Regions from separate parts of the Mesorhizobium sp. M1142 genome, predicted to be linked through region 2. Evidence: riboswitches for the same ligand, from Rfam matches in the RefSeq annotation. Region 2 holds a riboswitch; the other holds the start of a gene.
The links. Region 2 has a riboswitch for S-adenosylmethionine ahead of NKH42_RS08970 (O-succinylhomoserine sulfhydrylase). Riboswitches for the same ligand answer to the same signal wherever they lie in the genome.

Region 1 (5,812 bases), on a different contig from region 2:
TCGGTGCCGGCCAAAGGATGGCCGGGAATGAAGTGCACGCCATCAGGCACATGCGGCTGCATCTGCGCGATCACCGATGCTTTGGTCGAGCCGACATCGGTGAGGATGGCGCCCTTCTTCAGCGCCGGCGCGATCTCCGCGGCGACGATACCCGAAGAGCCGACCGGCACCGAAACGACGACCAGATCGGCATCGCGAACCGCCTCTTTCGCATCCGTCGTGTAGGTGTCGCCGAGGGCGAGTAGGCTTGCCCGCGCCAGCGTCGCTTCGCTGCGCGTCGAAATCGCGACTTGGCCGGCGAGCCCCTCGCGGCGGATGACGCGGGCCAGCGACGAGCCGATCAGGCCGATGCCGACCAGCGCGATCTTTTCGAACATCGGTGAGGTCATGGTGTTCTAGCTTTTCAGGAATGTCGCGAGTGCGGCGACAACGCCGCGGTTGGCCTCTTCGGTGCCGATGCTCATGCGCAGCGCGTTCGGAAAACCGTAGCCGGAAACGCGCCGCAATATGTAGCCGCGCGCACTGAGGTAGTCGTCGGCGGCGGCCGCCGAATGCTTTTTGTCCTCGCGAAAGTGGATAAGGATGAAATTGCCGACGCTCGGTGTCACCCGCAGCCCAAGCCCGCTTAGTTGCTCGGTCAGCCATGCCAGCCAGGTCTCGTTATGCGCCACGCTGCGCTCGATATGGACGCGGTCGCGGATCGCCGCGATACCGGCCTCGATAGCCGTCGCATTGACGTTGAAAGGCCCGCGCACGCGGTTGATCGCGTCGATGATATGCATTGGCGCATACATCCAGCCGATCCGCGCGCCGCCCAGGCCCAACTTGGAGAAAGTGCGGGTCATGACCACGTTTTCTGCGCTACCCACCAACTCGACGCCGGCTTCATAATCGTTGCGCCGGACATATTCGGCGTAAGCTGCATCCAGCACCAGAAGCACGTTTCGCGGCAGGCCGGCATGCAGGCGGCGCACCTCCTGGAACGGCACGTAGGTGCCGGTTGGATTGTTGGGATTGGCAAGGAAGATGATCCTGGTACGCGGCGTCACCGCGGCAAGGATTGCATCGACATCGGCGCGTTCATCGGTCTCCTTGACCGTAACCGGGACGGCACCGGCCGATTGTATGTAGATCTTGTAGACCATGAAGCCGTGTTCGGTGATGATGGCTTCGTCGCCGGGCGCGAGGTAGGTCTGCGCCAGCAGGCCCAGAATCTCGTCGGAGCCGTTGGAGCAGACGATGTTCGCCGGGTTGAGCCCGTGCACCTCGGCGATCGCTTCCCTCAGACGCCTGGCGCTGCCGTCGGGATAGACCGCGAGCTTGTCGGCGACCGCGCGCGCGGCCTCTATCGCCTTTGGCGAAGGGCCGAGCGGGTTCTCATTCGACGACAATTTGTGGACCTTGGCGACACCTTCAGGCGCCGCGCTCTTGCCGGGTACATAGGCTTCGATGTCCATGATGCCGGCGCGGGGCCTTGGACGTGTCTGATCCGGTATCTGGCTCATTCCATGAAATCCGTCGAGAGTGCCTCCATCCGGAAGCCGCAGCGGAAATACAAGCCGTGGCCCGGAATGTCGAGGGGCGGCAATTCGGGATCAAGAACTTGCCGTTGACGAAGCCATGCGTCGGTCCTAGAAGAGCAGCGAAAGTTCCGTGGTGATTTGGCCGGTCGGCTTGCAGCCACGTTAAACAACTTGCTAAAGGGCCGTTTGCATCTTGTAACCGGCTTTGCGAAGGCATGGCCGGTTTTTTGTTGCCCTGGCTGGTTGTTGCCCAGACTGGCGGTGGACAACTGAAGGCGGGCAAGGAGATATGATGGTCGCTTTGCGCGCGCGAAAAACCAACAACGAGGCCGACCAGCCGTCGAGCCCGGTGTTGCGTTTCGGCGCCGACAAGCCGCTCAAGCTCGACGCCGGCACGCTGCTGTCGCCCTTCCAGATTGCCTACCAGACCTATGGCACGCTCAACGACGCGCGCTCCAACGCCATCCTCGTCTGCCATGCGCTGACCGGCGACCAGCATGTCGCCAACACCAATCCGGTGACCGGCAAGCCAGGCTGGTGGGAAGTGCTGATCGGCCCCGGCAAGATCATCGACACCGATCGTTTCTTCGTCATCTCGTCCAACGTCATCGGCGGCTGTCTCGGCTCCACCGGCCCCGCCTCGACCAATCCCGCCACCGCCAAGCCCTACGGGCTCGACCTGCCGATCATCACCATCCGCGACATGGTGCGCGCGCAGCTGATGCTGGTCGAGCATTTCGGTATCGAACAGCTGTTCAGCGTGCTGGGCGGCTCGATGGGCGGCATGCAGGTGCTGCAATGGGCCTCGAGCTATCCCGAGCGCGTCTTCTCGGCGCTGCCGATCGCCACCGGCGCCCGCCATTCTTCGCAGAACATCGCTTTCCACGAGGTCGGCAGGCAGGCAGTGATGGCCGACCCGGACTGGCATGGCGGCAAATACTTCGAGCACGGCAAGCGGCCGGAAAAGGGGCTGGCGGTGGCGCGCATGGCCGCTCACATCACCTATCTGTCGGAAGCAGCGCTGCACCGCAAGTTCGGCCGCAACCTTCAGGATCGCGAAGCCCTGACCTTCGGCTTCGATGCCGACTTCCAGATCGAGAGCTACCTGCGCCATCAGGGCATGACCTTCGTCGATCGCTTCGATGCCAACTCCTATCTCTACATGACCCGGGCGATGGACTATTTCGATCTCGCCGCCGACCATGGCGGCCGGTTGGCCGATGCCTTCGCCGGCACCAAGACGCGCTTCTGCCTGGTTTCGTTCACCAGCGATTGGCTGTTCCCGACCGAGGAAAGCCGCTCGGTCGTGCACGCGCTGAACGCGGCCGGCGCCTCGGTCTCGTTCGTCGAGATCGAGACCGACCGCGGCCACGACGCCTTCCTGCTCGACGAACCGGAACTGTTCGCCGCCATCAAAGGCTTCATCGCCTCGGCGGCGCGGGCGAGAGGGCTCGGCGCATGACCCCGAAAAGTTCCGGATTGTTCGGATCAGGACCATGCGCCAGGCAAGTGACGAGCCCATGAGCGTCAACCGCGCCCAGCGCGTCGACCTCGAGGTCATCGCCGATCTCATCCCGCCGCAGTCGCGGGTGCTAGACGTCGGTTCCGGCGACGGCCTGCTGCTCGAATTGCTGCAGGCGACCAAGAAGGTCGACGGTCGCGGGCTGGAACTGTCGCAGCGCGGCGTCAACGAATGCGTGGCGCGCGGCCTGTCGGTCATCCAGGGCGATGCCGATAAGGATCTCCAATTCTATCCCGATAAGGGCTTCGACTTCGTCGTTTTGTCGCAGACCTTGCAGGCGACCCGCAATCCGAAATTGGTGCTCGACGAACTGCTCAGGATCGGCAACCGCGCTATCGTCTCATTCCCAAATTTTGGTCACTGGCGGGTGCGCTTTTCGCTACTGTTCAACGGCCGCATGCCGGTGACCAAGGACCTGCCCTATTCCTGGTATGACACCCCCAACATCCATTTCTGCACCATTCGCGATTTCGTCAATCTGTGCGACGAGCTTGGCGCGACGGTGGAAAAGGCGACCGCGCTCGACGCCAATGGCCAGCGGATCGGCTTCTCGATGCCGTGGTGGTTCTGGAATTTTTTCGGCCAGCAGGCGGTGTTTCTGCTGAAACGATAAGAGCCAATCGTCGCGGATCGTCCCCTTATTCGAGAACGTCGGTGGCCTTGTGCGGGTGCTGGACGCCATCGACCAGGACCACGTCGGACTGAGAATTCTCGGTGCGCAGCGGCAAGATCTCCTGATAGGCGGGCGAGCGGTACCATGCACGCACCTGCTGCATGTCTGGAAATTCGATCATGACGAGGTGGCCCGGCCAGGTGTTTTCAACGACTTCCACCTCGCTGCCATGCACGATGAAGCGCCCGCCAAACGGCTCCAGCGTGGCATCGATCTTGTGCAGGTACTCGACGATCTGCGGCCCCGGCGTGACCTGGCGCATATGCGCGACGGCGTAGGCGGTCATGGCTGTACTCCCTGGTGGTCGAAGCCGGACAACCGGCTTGATGGGAGCAGTTTGCCGAGACCTTGCACGCTGGTCGATTACCCCCGAGGTAATGACACTGAATACAAAACCGACGCGCCTCTGCCGTTGCTGCTCCGAACAGGGCCGTGCGCGAGCCCTGCTGTCACCTGAAAAATATTTCCGCCTGGCGCCGATGATTTCCGCACGCCTGCGCTGTCCTTATCGATGAGCGCGCCTGGATGGTCCGGCGGCCGGGAGCAGAGAGGTGATCCATGGGATCGTTGCAAGGTCAGAATGTTGTAGTCGTCGGAGGCAGCCGCGGGGTCGGCCGCTCCATCGCGGAGGCCGCCCTCAAGGAGAGAGCGACGGTGCTGGCCGTGGCCCGCGGAAAACAGGCCCTGGCGCAATTTGCCTGGGAGGTCTCGGGCGTGAAGACGCTCGTGGTCGATGCGACGGTGGACTCCGCCCCCGATAAGGTCTTCGCCGCGCTGGAACCGGACGTGCTGGTAATCTGCGCAGGCGCGCTGGCCCCTTCCGCGCCGCTGCACGAACAGAACTGGAAGGCGTTCTCCGCAAATTGGGACACGGACGTCAAGGCATCGTTCCTGTTTTGCCGGGCCGCTCTGCGGCGTCCGCTCAAGCCGGGAACCCGTATCGTTCTGATCTCCAGTGGCGCGGCCTTGACCGGCGGGCCACCCAATACCGGCGGCTATGCCGGCGCAAAACGCATGCAGATGTTCCTGGCCGGTCATAGCCAGAAGGAAGCCGACCGGCTCGGCCTCGGCCTTCGCTTCATGGCGCTCGCGCCGATGCGCATCATGCCGGAAACCGGCGTGGGCAAGGCCGGCGTCGACAGCGTCGCTGCCTATATGGGCATCCAGCCGGCGGACTTCATCGCCGCCATGACCGACATGCAAACCCCGGCCGACGTCGGACGGGCGGTGGTCGCGCTCGCCACCGGCCAGCCGCAAGGCAGTTCCTTCATGGTGAGCGGGAGCGGGCTTGCACCGGCCGCTTGAGGCGCGCGTAATGCAACGCTCACTCGTAACCGCACAGCCCGCATGACAGACGCTCAACCACCTCTGGAACCAGCAGGCCAGCCGATCCTCGATCGGCTGGCCTTCGAGAAGGTCACGGCCGTCCATCGCCGCGAGCTCAAGCTGCATTGCTATCGCATGATGGGTTCGCTGCACGAGGCCGACGACCTCGTCCAGGACACGTTGCTTCGCGCCTGGCGCGCCAGGTCGGAGTTCGACGGGCGGGGTTCGGTTCGCGGTTGGCTCTACATGATCGCGACCAACGCTTGCCTCAACGCCATCAATGCGAGGTCGAGGGCGCGTCGCATTCTCCGGGAACTCGGACGGCCGCCCTCGCACGGGGCGGCCGTAGGCGGGCCCGTAGCCGACATCGCCTGGCTGGAGCCCTACCCCGACGCCGAGCTTCCAGACATTGCCGGCAGCGAGCCAGGTCCGGAAGCTCGTTACGAGAGCCGCGAGGCCGTCCAGCTCGCCTTCGTCGCCGCGATCCAGGATCTGCCGCCCAGGCAGCGCGCCGCGCTGCTGCTTGCCGACGTCCTGGGATGGTCGGCTGTTGAGACGGCGCGTTTGCTGGGTGGATCGACGGCTTCGATCAACAGTGCGTTGCAGCGGGCCCGTGCAACGCTGGCGGCGCGCTATCCTCAGGGACGGCCGGCCAGCCGATCACGACCCAGCCCCGAAGAAGGCCTGCTGCTCGAACGCTACATGCAGGCCTGGCAGGCCGCCAATCTCGACAGCTTGATCGAGCTGCTGCGTGAGGACGCCATCTAT
Region 2 (5,812 bases):
GCCTGTGTGCTGACGGTACTGCTCGGAACTTCGCTGAAATTCGAGGGCAAGTTCATTCTGCAGACCCGCACCGACGGGCCGGTCGACATGCTGGTCGCCGATTTCTCCACGCCGCACGCGCTGCGCGCTTATGCCCGCTTCGATGCCGACCGGCTGCAGGCTTTGACTTCTGCCGGCGAGACGTCACCGCAGACGCTGCTCGGCAGCGGCGTCCTGGCGCTGACCATTGACCAGGGCGCTCACACGCAGCGCTACCAGGGCATCGTCCAGCTCGACGGCGTCACACTGGAAGATGCCGCACGCACCTATTTCCGCCAGTCGGAGCAGATTCCGACGGACCTCCGCCTTTCGGTTGCCAAGCTTCTGACGCCCGGCGTCGGCGGTGCCCGCGAGCAATGGCGGGCCGGTGGCCTGCTGGCGCAATTCCTGCCGCAGTCGGCGGAGCGTATGCGCGTACCCGACCTTCCCGGTGGCGACGGCGATCCGCGTGAGGAAATCCATGACCCGACCGACAATTCCTGGCAGGAGCTGCTGGCGCTGCTTGGTACCATTGAACCGACCGAGCTGATCGATCCGACGATCGGCGCCGAACGGCTGCTTTACCGGCTTTTCCACGAGCATGGCGTCCGCGTGTTCGGCGGCGTGCCGGTCGCCGACCAGTGCTCATGCTCGAGGGAGAAGATCCGCGGCATTCTCGAAGGCTTTTCCGCCGAGGAGATCAGGGACAGCACCGAGGATGGCAGCATTCACGTCGCCTGCGAATTCTGCTCGAAGCAATATGACTTCGACCCGGCGGAGTTTGCAGCGGCTGGATGACGGCCCTCAATTGACGGTGCGCCGCGTGCCCGGCAAATCGAGCGAGAAGGCGGGGATGGCGACGTCGAACGTCTCGCCCCGCTTGTTGCGCATTGTGTAGTGCCCGACCATGATGCCGGACGGGGTCGAGAGCGGGCATCCGGACGTATACTGATAGCTGTCGCCGGGGTTGAGTCCGGGTTGCTCGCCGACGACCCCGGTGCCGCGCACTTCCTCGACTTTGCCGGTACCGTCGGTGATGTGCCAGTAGCGTGAAAGAAGCTGCACGAACTCATCCGACTGATTGTCGATGGTCACCTGGTAGCCCCAGACATAGCGGTTTTGCGGCGGATCGGAGTGATCCTCCAGATAGAACGGCCTGACCTGCACTTCGATGTTGCGGGTGACGGCGCTGTACATAAACTGCTCCAAAGCAATGTAGATGGAACTTTCGATGCTCAGCGCAGTTTGGTCAACGATGCGCAGCATCTTCTTGCCCGATCTCAAGCGCAGGTGCCGAAAAACAATGTCATTTGAGTGACACATGACAATGATGGTGTGCAGGCTTGTGCCGGACGACTCAGCGTTCTGTCGAATTGTTGAAAACGGCTGTCATGCGGCCGGCATTTCTGGAGTGACCAGATCTCGATGGAACCGACATACGCAGCCGCCCTCCTTTCCATAGCCCTCCTTCTTTCAAATCTCGCCAGCATCCTGTTAGCTTCGCAGAAGCTGAAGCGACCAGCCAGTATTGCACCGCCCGCGGCCAACGCGCCGCCGGTATCGATCGTCATCCCGGCGCGCGGCGTCGAGCCGTTTGCCGAAGAGACGCTGGAGCGCGCCTTCTCACTCGACTGGCCGCGCTACGAACTCATCTTCTGTGTCGCCCATGCCGACGACCCGGTGGTCAAGCCGATCACCGCCGCAATGGCGCGCTTTCCAGCTATTCGCGCCCGCCTTCTGGTCGGTGACGACCGCATCAGCGGCAATCCAAAACTCAACAATTGCGTGAAGGGTTGGGAGGCGGCGCGTTATCGCTGGGTCATCCTTGCCGATTCCAACGTGCTTATGCCGAGCGACTACGTCCAGTACCTGATGGCGGCGTGGCGGCACGACACTGGCCTCGTCTGCTCGACGCCGATCGGCTCGCGGCCGGACGGCTTCTGGGGGGAGGTCGAATGCGCCTTTCTCAACACGCTGCAGGCACGCTGGCAGTACGCTGGAGAGGCGCTCGGCCTCGGCTTCGCCCAGGGTAAGAGCATGTTGTGGAACAAGCCAATGCTCGATGCCAATGGCGGCATCCGCGCGCTTGCCGCCGAGATCGCCGAGGACGCCGCCGCGACCAAGCTGGTCAATGGGCTCGGACTGCGGGTCAATCTTGTCGCCTCTCCCTTCGAACAGCCGCTCGGCCGGCGCACGCTTGGCGAGATCTGGTCACGGCAGGCGCGCTGGGCGCGGCTGCGCCGCGTCACCTTTGCACTGTTCTTTGCCCCCGAAATCCTGATCGGCGCGGCACCGCCGCTAGTGCTTGCACTGATCGCTGCGGCTGACGCCGGCGTCAGCCTGCCGGCAACCGCCATCGCCGTGCTGGTCGCGGCCTACCTGCCGGAATGCGCCTTGGCCTCGGCCAAGGGATGGCACCTGTCGCCGCGCACGATCCCGGCGATGATGGCACGAGACCTGATGCTTCCCGCCATTTGGGCGCGCGGATGGCTGAGCGGCGCCGTCGACTGGCGCGGCAACGTGATGACTATCCAGACAAAGACTGTCGCGGAGCTGGAAGAGACCCCGTCCGGCGCCTGATCGGCACGTCCCCGCTGCCTCTGTTCGGCCCGCCCTTATCCGGCAACTCTCAGTGCCTGCTCGATGTCTTCGAGCAGGTCGTCGGCGTCCTCAAGGCCGACTGACAGCCTGAGCGTTCCCGGTCCGATGCCGAGCTCGGCGCGGGCTTCATCAGTCAAGTTCTTGTGTGTGGTCGTCGCCGGATGGGTGATCAGGCTCTTGGCGTCGCCGAGATTGTTGGAAATCAGCACGACGTCGAGTGCGTTCTGGAAGGCAAAGGCCGCCTGCTTGCCGCCCTTCACATCGAAGCAAATCAGCGTCGAGCCGCCTGACATCTGCTTCTTGACCACGGCCGCTTGCGGGTGGTCGGCGCGGCCGGGATAGATGACGCGGGCGATTTGCGGGCGCTCGGCCAGGAAATCCGCGATGCGGCCGGCACTTTCCGTCTGCTGGCGTACGCGTAGCGGCAGCGTCTCCAGGCCTTTCAGCAGCGTCCAGGCATTGAAGGGCGAGAGGCTGGGGCCGGTGTGGCGGAAATAGTCATGCAGATTCTCGTCGATCCATTTCTTGTCCGACAGAACGATGCCGCCAAGACAACGCCCCTGGCCGTCAATATGCTTCGTGGCCGAATAGACGACGATGTGGGCGCCGAGCTGCAGGGGTTTCTGCTGCAAGGGCGTAGCGAAGACATTATCGACGATCAGCCTGGCGCCGATCGAATTGGCAAGTGCCGCGACGGCGGCAATGTCGACTACCTCCAGCGTTGGATTGGTAGGGCTTTCCAGGAAAAACAGTTTGGTGTTTGGCTTGACCGCCTTTTCCCAATTGGCGATGTCGGTGCCGTCGACCAGCGTTGCCTCAATGCCGTATTTCGGCGCCAGCGTCTCGATCACCCAGCGGCAGGAGCCGAACAGCGCGCGCGCCGCCACGATATGGTCGCCCGCCTTGGCGCTACACAGCAGTGCTGCCGTCACCGCCGCCATGCCGGATGCCGTCGCGCGCGCGTCCTCGGCTCCTTCCAGCGCGCACATGCGTTTCTCAAACATGTCGACCGTCGGATTGGCATAGCGCGAATAGATGAAGCCCGGCTCCTCGCCCTTGAAGCGGGCCTCCGCCGCTTGCGCCGTCTCGTAGACATAGCCTTGGGTGAGATACATCGCCTCGGAGGTCTCGCCGAAGCCGGAACGCAGCGTCCCGGCATGCACGAGTGCGGTCTGAGGCTTCCAGTCGCGCTTCTTGGTCATCATTCCATCCAAACACCAAAATTGGTCCAAACAACAAAAAACCGGCCGCGAAAGTCGCAACCGGTCCATATGGCCTTGCGGCCGACGGTCCTTTAGCGACTTGTTTAACGTGGCTGCAAGCCGACCGGCCAAATCACCACGGGATAACGAGCTTTAGACCCGCGCCACGCTTGCGTCAATTGCCGGCATGATTAAGAGGGTTGTACCAAGCAGGTGCCAAAGGCGTCCACGGTCGGACCTGCGACAGAACAAGACCTCGCCCGGCCTTCGAACGGAGCCAGACCCTTGCGGCAGACAGGCATTCTTCCCGATCAGCATATTTCCGAGCTGTTCCAGACGGGCGCGCTGAAATCGCCGCGCATGCTCGATGCCGATCAGATCCAGCCGGCCAGCCTTGACCTCAGGCTCGGCGACAAGGCCTGGCGAGTGCGTGCTTCCTTCTTGCCCGGCCCGGACCACAGGGTTGTCGACAAGCTCGACCGGCTGAAGCTGCACGAGATCAACCTCGCCGAAGGTGCGGTGCTGGAAACCGGCTGCGTCTACATCGTGCCGCTGCTCGAAAGCCTGGCGCTGCCCGCCCATATTTCCGCCTCCGCCAACCCGAAAAGCTCGACCGGACGGCTCGATATCTTCACCCGCGTAATGACCGACCGTGGCCACGAGTTCGACAAGATCGCCGCTGGCTATGAAGGCCCGCTCTATCTGGAGGTCAGCCCGCGCACTTTCCCGATCATCGTGCGGACCGGCTCGCGGCTGTCGCAGATCAGGTTCCGCACCGGCAATGCGCTCTTGTCGGAAAGCGAGCTGCACGAGTTGCACCGCGCCGAAATGTTGGTCGCCACCGAACCACCCAACATCTCAGGCGGCGGAATCGCGCTGTCGATCGATCTCGACGGCGACAAGGACGGGCTGGTCGGCTATCGCGGCAAGCACCACACCGGCCTGGTCGACGTCGACAAGCGCGCCGCGCAGGATGTCGTCGATTTCTGGGAGCCGCTCTACAAAAGCGGCGCCGGCGAGCTGGTGCTCGATCCGGACGAATTCTACATCTTGGTGTCGCGCGAGGCGGTCCATGTGCCGCCACTCTACGCCGCCGAAATGACGCCTTTCGACCCGCTGGTCGGCGAGTTCCGCGTCCATTATGCCGGTTTCTTCGACCCGGGTTTCGGCCATTCGGCGTCGGGCGGCACCGGCAGCCGGGCGGTGCTCGAGGTGCGTAGCCACGAAGTGCCGTTCATCCTCGACCACGGCCAGATCGTCGGACGGTTGGTCTACGAGCACATGCTGAAACGGCCGCAGGCGCTCTACGGCACAGATCTCGGCTCGAACTATCAGGCGCAGGGCCTGAAACTGTCCAAGCATTTCCGCGCCGCGCGATGAGTTTGGAACTGCCAATCTCCCCCACGAGGGGGGAGATCACGCTGTCATCGACGCCTCAAAGCGCCTTCACCGCCACCTTCACCGGCTGCTCGATTTCAAGCGGGTTGCGCAGCGGCAGGCCGAAATCCTGCGCCTCGATTTCGAATACGTCACCGGCCTCGGTCCTGATGCCGTCGGCGAAGGACAGTGTTGCCGTGCCGAACATGTGTACATGCACATCACCCGGCTGGCGGAAGGCCGAGTATTTGAAGTGGTGATGCTCGAGATTGCCAATGGTGTGCGACATGTTCGCCTCGCCCGACAGGAACGGCTTTTCCCAAAGCAGCTTGCCGTCGCGCAGGATGCGTGAAGCGCCGCGGATATCGGACGGCAGGTCGCCGATCAGGATCTCCGGGCCGAACGAAGCGTTACGCAGCTTGGAATGGGCGAGGAAGAGATAGTTCACACGCTCGGTGACGTGGTCGGAAAACTCGTTCGACAGGGTGAAGCCGACGCGGAATGGGGCGCCGTCGTCGCCGATCACATAGATACCGGCGATTTCCGGCTCCTCGCCGGCATCCTGGGCGAAGGCCGGCGACACAAGCGCCGCACCGGGCGCCACCGCCATAGTG

Region 1: it holds a riboswitch for S-adenosylmethionine, as region 2 does, so the genes downstream of both, metX (homoserine O-acetyltransferase MetX) here and NKH42_RS08970 (O-succinylhomoserine sulfhydrylase) in region 2, are expected to answer to the same signal.

Annotation. Positions count from the first base shown of each region.
Region 1 is NZ_JAMYMK010000003.1:331,207-337,018, reverse strand. It holds gene NKH42_RS08080 (prephenate/arogenate dehydrogenase family protein) at 1-389, opposite strand, end outside; gene hisC (histidinol-phosphate transaminase) at 396-1,505, opposite strand; SAM riboswitch at 1,644-1,721, shown strand; gene metX (homoserine O-acetyltransferase MetX) at 1,816-2,985, shown strand; gene metW (methionine biosynthesis protein MetW) at 3,044-3,658, shown strand; gene NKH42_RS08060 (DUF1330 domain-containing protein) at 3,684-4,004, opposite strand; gene NKH42_RS08055 (SDR family NAD(P)-dependent oxidoreductase) at 4,277-5,023, shown strand; gene NKH42_RS08050 (RNA polymerase subunit sigma-70) at 5,066-5,812, shown strand, end outside.
Region 2 is NZ_JAMYMK010000004.1:110,875-116,686, forward strand. It holds gene NKH42_RS08955 (Hsp33 family molecular chaperone) at 1-816, shown strand, start outside; gene apaG (Co2+/Mg2+ efflux facilitator ApaG/CorD) at 823-1,215, opposite strand; gene NKH42_RS08965 (ceramide glucosyltransferase) at 1,444-2,598, shown strand; gene NKH42_RS08970 (O-succinylhomoserine sulfhydrylase) at 2,634-3,824, opposite strand; SAM riboswitch at 3,894-3,971, opposite strand; gene NKH42_RS08975 (2'-deoxycytidine 5'-triphosphate deaminase) at 4,107-5,201, shown strand; gene araD1 (AraD1 family protein) at 5,257-5,812, opposite strand, start outside.